2 linked regions of the Anatilimnocola aggregata genome follow. The main gene of each other region encodes a partner of the protein of the gene in region 2 in a complex. Links are inferred from orthologs where the notes say so. Each region holds a gene or a part of one and is shown on either strand. Other genes may lie near its edges.

What was found.
Region 1: the proteins of fliG (region 2) and fliM are in contact, whole or in part, in a crystal structure (PDB 4QRM), measured with the Thermotoga maritima proteins. The link is inferred for Anatilimnocola aggregata from one-to-one orthologs. Residues at the interface, in WP_004082903.1 of Thermotoga maritima: Phe122, Ser125, Glu126, His127, Pro128, Gln129, Thr130, Val133, Glu157, Arg161, Leu164, Leu165, Arg167, Ser169, Glu171, Val172, Glu175, Ile176, Asn179, Lys182; in WP_004081085.1 of Thermotoga maritima: Tyr124, Leu127, Asp128, Ile130, Met131, Gly132, Gly133, Pro134, Glu136, Pro139, Arg141, Thr144, Glu145, Ile146, Glu147, Ser149, Ile150, Lys153.

Annotation. Positions count from the first base shown.
Region 1 is NZ_CP036274.1:7,736,652-7,742,333, forward strand. The notes cover bases 1,535-4,482. They hold fliM (flagellar motor switch protein FliM), read right to left. Parts: upstream 3,555-4,482; coding sequence 2,514-3,554; downstream 1,535-2,513. Other genes in these bases: ETAA8_RS29420 (NAD(+)/NADH kinase), read right to left, coding at 1,535-2,371; ETAA8_RS29430 (glutamate-5-semialdehyde dehydrogenase), read right to left, coding at 3,645-4,482. In the rest of the region: ETAA8_RS29410 (ABC transporter permease), read right to left, coding at 1-320; ETAA8_RS29415 (hypothetical protein), read right to left, coding at 389-1,315; more of ETAA8_RS29420, read right to left, coding at 1,478-1,534; more of ETAA8_RS29430, read right to left, coding at 4,483-4,919; ETAA8_RS29435 (Rieske (2Fe-2S) protein), read right to left, coding at 5,029-5,406; ETAA8_RS29440 (tetratricopeptide repeat protein), read left to right, coding at 5,475-5,682. UniProt on the Bacillus subtilis protein: One of the proteins that forms a switch complex that is proposed to be located at the base of the basal body.
Region 2 is NZ_CP036274.1:3,286,340-3,291,902, reverse strand. What follows is about bases 770-3,598. They hold fliG (flagellar motor switch protein FliG), read left to right. Parts: upstream 770-1,602; coding sequence 1,603-2,595; downstream 2,596-3,598. Other genes in these bases: ETAA8_RS12475 (arylsulfatase), read left to right, coding at 2,750-3,598; ETAA8_RS12485 (hypothetical protein), read right to left, coding at 770-1,398. Also shown: ETAA8_RS12490 (NRDE family protein), read left to right, coding at 1-626; more of ETAA8_RS12485, read right to left, coding at 655-769; more of ETAA8_RS12475, read left to right, coding at 3,599-4,390; ETAA8_RS12470 (alpha/beta hydrolase), read left to right, coding at 4,444-5,340; ETAA8_RS12465 (tRNA modification GTPase), read right to left, coding at 5,345-5,563. UniProt on the Bacillus subtilis protein: One of the proteins that forms a switch complex that is proposed to be located at the base of the basal body.

The DNA.
Region 1 (5,682 bases), 4.4 Mb from region 2 along the record:
ACCACAGCCCACGGAACTGCAGCCACTCCATGCACCCAGATCGCGATGGGCAAACCACTGAGCACTGCTTGTGGTGCATTACGACCAAACAGCCCCAGCCAGGCCCCGACGGCATCCCAACCGGCAAGATGAACATAGAGCGGAGCGAACAGCAGCGCGGCGATGATGGCCCAGGCGATGCGCCCCCCGGCAATGTGCAGTCGCGAGAGCATCACCGCCAGCGGCAGGCCGAAGGAAACGGCGATCAGTCCCGATCCGATTGCCAGCGAGAGAGAAGTCAGCAGTTGCTGAATAGCAGCGGGATCAGCGAGCTCGCTCACATCAATCTCGCTAGGAGAACGCGGAGTTCTTGTTGAATTCTCAGTCAAAACGAGCGAAGCCGCTGTTTCTATCGCGACTTGGCGGGCTCTTTGCCTGGCAACTCCGCGGTGGCATGGCCAGCGGTCGGTTCTTCGGTAAAGCGGGCCAGGTATTCCATCTGACTATCGGCACCGTTGAAGCCCAGGACCGTTTCGCTCATATCCATCTGCTTGTGAAGCAAGCGGCCGGCATCCAGGTCGAACTTGATCGTACCACGCTGCAGCCGCTGCACCAGTTCCGACTTCAACTTGGGATCGTCGACTGGCGTGATGACCTGCGTTTCCATCGAGATGGTCGCTACACCTGTTTCGACCTTCAGCAGGCGATAGACCTGCGAGACCTGAATCTTCTTGACCTGACCATTGTCTTGCTTCAGCCGCACTTCGTCGGGCATGCTCCACTTGGTGCCGACCTTCACCTTTTGCTGCGGCAGGGGAATTGTCAGTTCGCCAATGCCAGGATTGAACTGCGAGTGCGTGTTTTTGCGTTCGAGCACGCGGCCGTGACGATCCATCGTGACTGTGGCAAGGGGGACGCCGACCGAGGTCGCAACGAGTTCGTAGCCGGGCGGCGGAGTCTTGTCGGTTTCGCTGTTGTATTTCACTTCTTGCCGGCCAGTCACACTTTGCCACATGTCGACGTGGTCGACCGAATGAACAAACGTGGTTTTGCCATCTTCGGCCACGCTCAGAATCTTCCAAGTTTTGGTCGATACGCTACGAGTCTTCGCCACTTGAGTCGCGCCACGAATCGTCGTTTCGACCGTTACCAGATGGACGACCTTGGTGTGAAACGTCTGCTCGGGGCGAAATTTATAGGCCAGATCGTAAAGTTCGGTGTCGGTGATGGTCTTGGCCGGCGCACTCTGGGAAGACACGGCTTCTTGCGCGAGGCCCGTGCCAATGAGAGACAAGCCGGAGAGCACGGCAGTGAGAGTCAACAGGTAGGTTCGCATCAGCGCATCCTTGCTGAAGGTGATCTTGCTTTGTCTTACCACCCCCGGGCCTGCCCCGGGGGTTCATTGGCTTTTGAACTAGGGCCACTCGATCAAGGTAGTGCAAAAGCCGCTAAACCCCTGCCGCAGGGGCAGGGGCGGAAAAGGCGATTAGTGAGCATCTTACTTGCGATAGATATTTCCCGCCCAGCCCAGTTTGTCCTGCAACGTGTGATAGTAGCTATGCTCCTGCGAAGCAATCAATTTGAAGGTGCTATCAGCCCGCTCGACTCGAACGCGGTCGCCAGGTAGCAGCGGGCCGATGACGCGACCATCGACCACCAGCGAGGTTCCTTCGTTGGGCTGCAGCACTTCCATTTCGTAAATCCGCTCCGCAGTATCGACGACTGGGCGCACGGTCAGCGTATGCGGGCTGATGGGGCAGATGACGAAGCCTGCTAGCGTACTGCGGAGGATCGGCCCACCCGCCGACAAGCTGTGGGCTGTCGAGCCGACCGGCGTGCTGATAATGAGACCATCGCAGCTATAGGTGGTGGCGAGTTCGCCATCGACATACAGGTGGACGTTCAGCAGGGTGAAGGGAAAGCCTGAGGCGATGACCGCCTCGTTAAGGCCGAGATGCCGTTCGAGCACCGCGCCCTTGCGTACCAGCGAGCAGTGGAACATCAGGTGTTCGACGACGCGGCAGTTTCCTTGGGCCACATTGGGCAAGCGCTCGGCCACGTCTTGCGGGCTGTGCCAGGCGAGAAAGCCAAGCTTGCCCATGTTGATGCCCATGATCGGCAGCTGATTGCTCCCCATCAACTTCGCGGCCCGCAAGATGGAGCCATCGCCGCCCAAGACGACCGCAAAATCGGCGGGCGGAAGAGCCAGTTCGGGCCGATAGTGAAAATCTTCGTGCACCAACTCGCAGTTGGCGCTGACCAGCGGACGAATTTCAGCGGCCCCTGCCAGCACATTGGGCCGGTCGCCAGAGCCCAGCAGCATCACGCGCGGACGGCGGCCCGCGGTATTTTTCCACGCGGGAGTTTCGTCGGCAGAAAACGCGGCTTGCATGAAAGGGCCAGTGTGAACGAACCGTGGGCAGACTGAACCGGTTCCATTCTAATCACACGGGCGAGTGCGCGGGCATTGAGGGAACTTGAATGTCAGCGAACTGCGCACTCTTCGCTGGCGCTTCATGTTTTTTACAAAACGATCAACCGAGCTTCTTTTCCGGCGGCAGGGTAGCGTCGATGCGGATGGCTTTTTGCCCCTTGAAGGCGCCGGGGCTGGCGTGAAACTTGGTCACGTCTTGCACGGCCACTTGCAGCGGCGAGCGGATGTCGTGATCGGTGGTGATGATATCGCCTACGCGCAGACCAATGAGATCTTCGGTCGTGATTCGCGTTTCGGCCATGGTCACCACGACGTCGACCAGCGAACGGTCGATCTGCCTGCTGATTTGCGCGATCGACGCGGCGGAGACCGTCTGTTTGCCGTAGCTGGCCCAACTATTCGAGGTGAGCTTGCTGCCGATGCGCTCGATCGAATTGTAAGGAATGCACAGGTTGATCATGCCCCGAATATCGCCGAGCATCAGTTCGAAACTGATCAGCACGACGACTTCGTTCGGCGGCACAATCTGCACGAGCTGCGGATTGCTCTCGACGCGCTCGACAGACAGTTTAAGGGCGAGGACGTTCTCCCAGGCTCGTTTCAGCTCGTTCAAAAACAGTTGTGTGATCCGCGAGACCAGCCGCAATTCGATTTCCGTGAGCGGGCGACGAGCAACCGGCCCCGCCTCTTTGCCACCACCCAGCAGGCGGTCGATGATTGGATAGAGAATCGATGGGTTGATATCGAGAATCAGGTTGCCTTCGAGCGGCTCGGCGCGAAGAACATTGAAGTACGTGGGGTTTTCGAGACTGAAGACAAACTCGCTGTATGTAAGCTGATCGACGCTGGTGAGCTTCACATCGACAATGCTGCGCAAGAGGGCCGACATCGCGGCGCCGAAGTTCCGGCCAAACCCTTCGTGCAGCGACTGGAGCGCTCGCATCTGCTCTTTGCCGACGCGTTCGGGACGCTTGAAGTCGTAGGGGGTGACCTTTTCGCGCGTACGGGGAGCTTTGTTGATGGCGGCAGCGCCGGCAGCAGGAGCAGCCATTGCGGGCGCAGCAACCGCGCGGCCACCGCCAGCTTCCATCTGACTGAGCAGGCTTTCGACTTCGGCCTGGCTGAGGACTTCGTCTGCCACTGCTAATCACTCCGTTGAATTTCGCCTTAACCGTAGTCCAGTCACTCCGTGACGGGGTTATATACGAGCCATGGAATGACTCGCCCACGGTTACTCCCTCACTTGTCCGTCGCCATAGCACACATATTTGTACGTTGTCAGCTCTTTCAGGCCACAAGGGCCACGGGCGTGGAACTTGTCGGTGCTGATGCCGATCTCGGCCCCGAGCCCAAACTGAAAACCGTCATTGAACCGCGTGCTGGCGTTGACCATCACGGCACTACTATCGACGCGGGCCGTAAAGCTGCGGGCCGCGGCGAGGTTACCAGTAATGATCGCGTCGGTATGTTTGCTGCCATAGCGATTGATATGCTCAATCGCTTCGTCAAGCGAATCAACCACTTTGCACGAAATAATCGGCCCCAAGTATTCCTTGCCGTAGTCTTCTTCCGTCGCCGGCTTGGCCTTCGTTAAGCGTTGCGTGGCTTCATCGCCGCGAATTTCAATTCCCTGTGCCATCAAAGCATTGGCGATGCGCGGCAACATCTTCGCCGCAACGGCGGAATGCACCAGTAGCGACTCCGCAGCGTTGCACACACCCAGGCGATGACACTTGGAATTGACGACGACCCGCTCGGCAATTTCAACATCGGCGAATTGATCGATATAGACGTGACAGTTGCCATCGAAATGCTTGATGACGGGCATTTTGGCTTCAGCTGTCACGCGGCGAATCAGACTCTCGCCACCGCGGGGAATCGCGACATCGATGTATTGCGGCAGTCCGAGAAAATGTCCGACAGCCGTTCGGTCGGCGGTCTCGACCAGGTGCAAGGCATCGGCGGGCAGACCAAAGTCGTTCGCGCAGCTCTTGAGCACATCGACGATGGCCCGGCTGGAATGGGCAGCCTCTTTGCCGCCACGCAGAATCACGCCATTGCCACTCTTCAAGCAAATGGCTGCTGCGTCGGCCGTAACGTTGGGCCGCGATTCATAAATAAAGAACACGACGCCCAGCGGAACGCGTGTCTTTAAAATCTGCAGACCGTTCGGGCGAATGGTCGATTCGATCACTTCGCCAATCGGATCGGGGAGCGCAGCGACTTCTTCCAAGCCGACGGCAATTTCTTCAACCCGCTTGGGATTGAGTCGCAGTCGATCGATGGCCGCTTCGGTCAAACCAAAACCCGGAGCCGCTGCCAGATCGAGTTCGTTGGCTGCGATGATTTCCTTCGTCGCCTTGCGCAAGGCGACCGCGCTAGCCCGAAGCCAACCGTTTTTTTGCGCGCCGGTGCAAACGGCCAGGTCAGCTGCCGCGTGTTTCACACGCTGGGCAGTTTCGAGGCAGTAAGCAGCTAAGTCGGGAGTTGCCAAAACGGCGGACATGACGGAGCTTCCGGAGAATGAGTCGAGCGGAGTATCGGCAGTTAGCGAAAAATGGTCAATGCGAGCTTATTGACCGCCGGCAGTGCTAGCTTCCTGCTTTTGCACGACATTACGTCTTTACCGGCGGCGGGGCCTTGGGGGTCACACGCACTTGGACTTCGTCGCCGACGACGCGAGTCTCGAAGGCGTCGATCTTGATGCGGGGGTTATCCATCCATTTGCCATCCTGAATGCAGAATCGCCAGGCATGCCAAGGACACGAGACGAGTCCCTTTTCGACATACCCGCCAGCGAGCGAGGCCCCCATGTGCGGGCAGAAGTCGTCGATGGCGAAGTAAGTTCCCTGTTCGCAAAAGACCGCTACCATCCGGCCGTTGACCGGATATGCAGTTCCTTGTCCCTCGGGAATCTCGCCGACCTTGGCTACGGTCGTGAAATCGGTTGCCGCGGGTTCGCCTGTAGTCATGTCGCCGGTTACGTCACTCATGTTCGCTTGCTGCAGAATGGTTTAGGCTGAAATGCGGCTGCCCGCTTCGCTCAGTCATTGAGAATTCTATGCATCGACTCCGTTCAGCACTCAATTTTACGTTCGGCCGCATTTCGCCGACAGGTGGCGAAGCTGGCCCCTTGGCGATTGCCCAACTGGGCCTGCTGCTGACTGTTTCGCTCGCCACGACCATGCCCACGCGCGCAGCGGGCCTCAACGATGCTCAAAACCTGCTGCTGAAAGGTCGTTACGAAGAGGCTCGTGAGCTGTTTGCTG
Region 2 (5,563 bases):
ACGGGGGCACGTGGTTAGGCGTCAATCAGAACGGTTTGTTTGTTGGGGCTTGTAACCGGCCTAAAATGCTCGCAACGATGGGACCGCGCTCGCGCGGCCTGTTGTGCAAAGAGCTGCTGCGGGTTAACTCGGCCCGACAAGCGGTCGATCTGGCCATGGAAGAACTTCTCTCCGGCAAGTACGAAGGCGTGAACTTTGTCATCGCTGACAATGAATCAGGCTGGGTCGTACACGGGAGCGAAGACCCAGAGGTAGAAGAACTGGAAGAGGGGCTGAACATCATTTCGAGCTACGATGTGAACGACCCTCGCGACGAGCGTCAAAAACTCGCTCGCCGGTTGCTTACACTGCAGACGCTCGACTCGGCTGTGAAGTTCCTCGCCGTTGCCAGCAAGGCCTTTGCTCGCCCGCCAGCGACTCCGGATCGACCGGGCATGGTGGTGCAAGGCAAAGAACGCGGAACCGTCAGCTCGACGTTGATTGCCCTCGGCAAGAAGCCTCGTGACGCGATTTTTCAATACGCGAATGGTGCCCCGGATGTGGCCCGCTATGAAGACTACTCGCCACTACTGCGAGACATCCTCAGCCGCGGCCTGCGTGAATCGCGGACCCGTGCCAAGGCATAAGCTGCCCAGCACTTAATATCGAACTCCCTTAGGACGCTCGCGAATTCTTTCGCGGGCGTTTTTTTGTGGCCACAGCCCGCTTTTTCGGGGCCGGAAGCTCGCGAATCAGTTCGTACTGCAGAGCATTCCCTTGTTTGCCGGTCACCTTCATACCGCCGGTCTTGCGCAAGCAGTAGGTAATCCGCTGGGCGATCCAGCGTTGAATGCCCATGGCGTCGGCGAGTTCGCCAGTGTGAAACTCGGTGGGCAGATCGCAGGGAAGAAGCGCCAGCAAGTCGCCGTTCGTTTGAAAGGCATGCGTCGAGACAACATCGACCATGCTCAGGTCATGCACAATGTGATCGTTGCGCCGCCAGCGCCGACGCTTGCCATGACCGGGAATTCGGCGTTCCTCGACGATCACCAGCGGCACTTCAACCGTCAGCCGCGGGTGTGGGAAGACGGACGTGAAGTAAATCAACTCGTGAAACAAATCGAGCAGCGTCGCCTGCTTGGGGCTGAGGCGACGGCTAATCTCCCGCCCGCCGACTTCCTCCATCTTGATGAGCGTTTTGCGCGCGATGAGGGGCTTCACGACGCGGACCTGATGCTTTTCGAGCAGTTTGGCGACCTTGTTCCGAATCGCCCCCAATGACCCATGCTGGATCTCGACCAACTCGTCGCCGCGCACCACATCGATGCGATAGCCCGCCAACTTGCGGCACTCTTGCTCGCTAGCTTCGTGCTCGCCCGCGTAGAGTGCTTTCAACTGTCGATGGAGAGAAGTTTCCATAGCGGCCAACGATACCAGCTTTTTCCCTTGCCGCCCAAGACCGATTCCACATTCTGCCCCGCTAGCAGCCGGCAATTGCTCTCGACGTACTTCCGGCGACCACCGATACTCCGCGCCTACGCACTTAGCCCGACGCGTCAGCGAGGGAGAACTGCTCGCTGACGCGTCGGGCTACTTGAAAGCGCAAACTAGGAAGAGATCGCAATGTCCGAACTGCGAAAAGCCGCTGTCCTGCTCATGAGCTTGCCGGAAGAAGATGCCGCTGCGCTCCTGGGCAAGCTCACGCCCAAGCAAGTCGAAGTGGTCTCCATCGAGATCGCCAAGTTGGGTCGGCTGTCCGGCACCGAGCAGGAGTCGGTCATTCAAGACTTCGCCGGTGTGAACCCTGCTGCGCTCGGTGTGGCCGGTGGCGGTCTGGAAGTGGCCTCCCATCTGGTCGAAAAAGCGCTCGGGGCCGAAGCGAGTAAGACTTTGGAAAACGTTCGGCAATCGATTCAATCGTTGCCGTTCGGCTTTCTGAAAAAGATCGATCCGCAGAACCTGATGACTTATATCATGGATGAGCATCCGCAGACGATCGCGCTCATCCTCTCGCACCTGCCGTCGACCTACGGGGCGGAAATCATCAAGGGACTTCCAGCCGAGCGGCAACTGCAGGTCATTCGCCGCATCGCCAACATGGGACAGACGAACCCGGAAGTCATTTCCGAAGTCGAGCGAGGACTCGAAAGCCGGATGGCCAACGTCATGAATCAATCGTTCGAGAAAGCAGGTGGCGTGAACAGCGTTGCCGAGATTCTCAACGTTACCGACCGCGCAACCGAGCGCACGCTGCTCGAAAGTCTCGCGCAAGAAGATCCCGAATTGGTCGACGAGATTCGTCGCCTGATGTTCGTGTTCGACGACATCGGCAAGCTGACCGACAAAGACATTCAGACGGTCCTTAAGAACGTCGAGACTTCGCAATGGGCCATGGCCCTCAAGGGTGCCAGCCCGGAGCTCAAGCAGAAAGTGCTCGGCAATCTTTCGACGCGGGCAGCACAAACGCTGAACGAAGAAATCGACTACCTCGGCGCGAAGAAACTCAGCGAAGTCGAGGCGGTGCAGCAACAGATCGTCGATATCGTCCGCAAGCTCGAAGACGCGGGACAAATCACCGTGCATGCCGCCGAAGAGAACGAGCAGTTAGTGCAGTAACGCGCTATCGATTCATCAATCTTCTTATATACTGAGTGAAGATTTGATTCTCACAACTGGCGGCCAGCTGACCGCAGTATTAGGATGACGCGCGCATCGATTCGTTTCACTCGAAACGGCATCGCTTCTGCCACATCTTATGGAGTTGCCTACCATGTTGAATTCATCGAGAGTTGCTGCGCTCGTTATGTGCGCAGCCCTCACCTGTTGCAGTTACCAAACTGCTTTCGCACAACAAAAGCCAAATATCATTCTGCTTGTCTCCGACGACACCGGCTATGGAGACCTGGGCCCCTATGGCGGCGGTGAAGGCCGCGGGATGCCGACGCCCCATATCGACCGGTTGGCCAAAGAGGGAATGACCTTCTTTTCGTTCTACGCCCAACCAAGTTGCACTCCGGGTCGAGCCGCCATGCAAACCGGCCGCATTCCCAACCGCAGCGGCATGACGACCGTTGCCTTCCAAGGTCAAGGTGGCGGACTGCCGGCAGCTGAGTGGACTTTGGCGTCGGTGCTTAAAACCGCTGGCTACCAAACATTTTTCACTGGCAAGTGGCACTTGGGCGAAGCCGATTACGCCATGCCAACCGCGCAAGGCTATGACGAGATGAAGTACTGCGGTCTCTATCATCTCAATGCCTATACCTACGGCGATCCAACGTGGTTCCCCGATATGGACCCCGCGCTGCGGGCCATGTTCAACCGTGTGACGAAAGGCGCTCTTTCGGGTAAGGCTGGCGAACCCGTCAAGGAAGAATTCAAAATCAATGGCCAGTATGTGAACACACCGGAGAAGGGTGTTGTCGGCATTCCGTTCTTTGATTCTTACGTCGAAAAAGCAGCGCTCGATTATCTCGATCAGGCTGCCAAGTCGAACAAACCGTTCTACTTGAACGTGAACTTCATGAAGGTGCATCAGCCCAACATGCCCCACCCAGACTTCGTGCATAAATCGATGTCGAAGAGCAAATATGCCGATTCCGTCGTGGAACTCGATTCGCGGATCGGTGCCATCATGGATAAGGTCCGGGCTTTAGGCTTAGACAAGAACACTTTCGTGTTTTACACGACGGACAATGGCGCTTGGCAGGACGTCTATCCCGATGCGGGCTACACACCGTTCCGGGGCACCAAAGGGACTGTTCGCGAAGGCGGCAATCGCGTTCCAGCCATAGCGTGGATGCCGGGAAAAATCGAAGCCGGCAAGCGGAACCACGACATCGTCGGTGGGCTCGATTTGATGGCGACGTTCGCTGCCATTGCAGGAACTAAACTTCCGACCCAAGATCGCGCGAATCAGCCGATCTATTTTGATAGTTTCGATATGTCGCCAGTCCTGTTTGGAACTGGCAAGTGCGCGCGAAACTCCTGGTTCTTCTTCACCGAGAATGAATTGTCTCCTGGTGCCGCCCGTGTCGGTAATTATAAAGCGTGCTTTAATTTGCGGGGCGATAACGGCCAGGCAACAGGCGGTCTAGCAGTCGACTCGAACCTCGGCTGGAAAGGTCCGGATAAATATGTGGCAACGGTGCCACAAGTGTTTGATCTGTGGCAAGACCCCCAAGAGCGGTACGACATTTTCATGAACAATTACACGGAACGGACCTGGACAATGGTCACCATTAGCGAAGCTATCAATCGACTGATGAAGACCTATGCCCAGTACCCACCGCGTAAATTACAGAGCGAGGCCTATTCAGGACCGGTTACCCTGACTGACTACGAACGCTTCCAGCACATCCGTCAGGAACTGGATAAGCAGGGAGTGAAGATTCCATTGCCTACGGGCAACTAAGGCGGCTTTGTTCCAAGCATTGGTCGACAGTTCTCAGGTCCGGAGTGTTAGTCATGTTGCAATTGCAAATGCCATGTTGGATATCAGTTTGGCTCGCACTCTGGACGGCGGCGGCCACACAGGTCGTAGCGCAAGCGCCACCTCGTTTGCCTACCGAAATTGAAGTCGTTCGCGATATCGAATTCGGCCAAGGTGGCGGACGAGCGCTGAAGTTGCATCTGGTTCGGCCGAAGGAATTGCCCACCGAACCGATGCCGGCCATCGTCTATATCCACGGCGGCGGCTGGACGGGCGGCAATCGTGACGGTGGTCTCGGCCATGCGTCGCAGTGGGCGCGGCGGGGGATTCTCGGGGCGTCGATCGAGTATCGGCTCTCGGGCGAGGCCAAGTTTCCGGCTCAGATTGAAGATTGCAAATGCGCGATTCGCTTCCTGCGTGCGAAGGCCAAGGAGTATCATCTCGACCCCGATCGAATCGCCGTCTGCGGGCATTCGGCGGGCGGGCACTTGAGCGCGCTTGTCGGCACCTCGGCCCATCTGCCGGAGTTGGAAGGGAAAGGAGGCTGGCCAGAGTTTTCCAGTAAGGTGCGGGCCGTTTGCGCCATCAGCGGACCAGCCGATTTTCCCACATGGGGCAACGAAGCACATCCGGCAGTCAGAGGATTGCTCGGTGGGTTGGTGACGGAGAAGCCGGAACTGGCCGCGCTAGCGAGTCCAGTCACGCACGTGCAGAAATCGACTCCGCCGTTTCTGATCATTCACGGTGACAAGGATGATATCGTGCCGGTCAGCCAAGGACGAGCAATGCACGCCGCGCTCGAAAAGGTAGGAGCCGATTCCACGCTGCTGGTTGTGGAGGGTGGCAATCATCATCCCTATTCACCGGAAACGGGTAAGGCGATGAACGAATTTTTCGAGAAACACCTGCGCTCGAAGGCAGAAAAGAAGTAACCCGCTATTTGCCGATGCAAAAGCGGCTGAAGACGCGGTCGAGAATGTCGTCGGTATAAATCGCACCGACGACCTGACCAAGTTCATCAAGTGACAAGCGCAGCTCGGCCGCGATCCATTCTTCACTCGCGCCGCTATTGGCGAGGTCTGATGCTGCTGCCAGTGATGCAGCCGCGGCTTGCAGACTAGCACTGCAGCGGATGGCAGTAGCTGGGACGGCAAG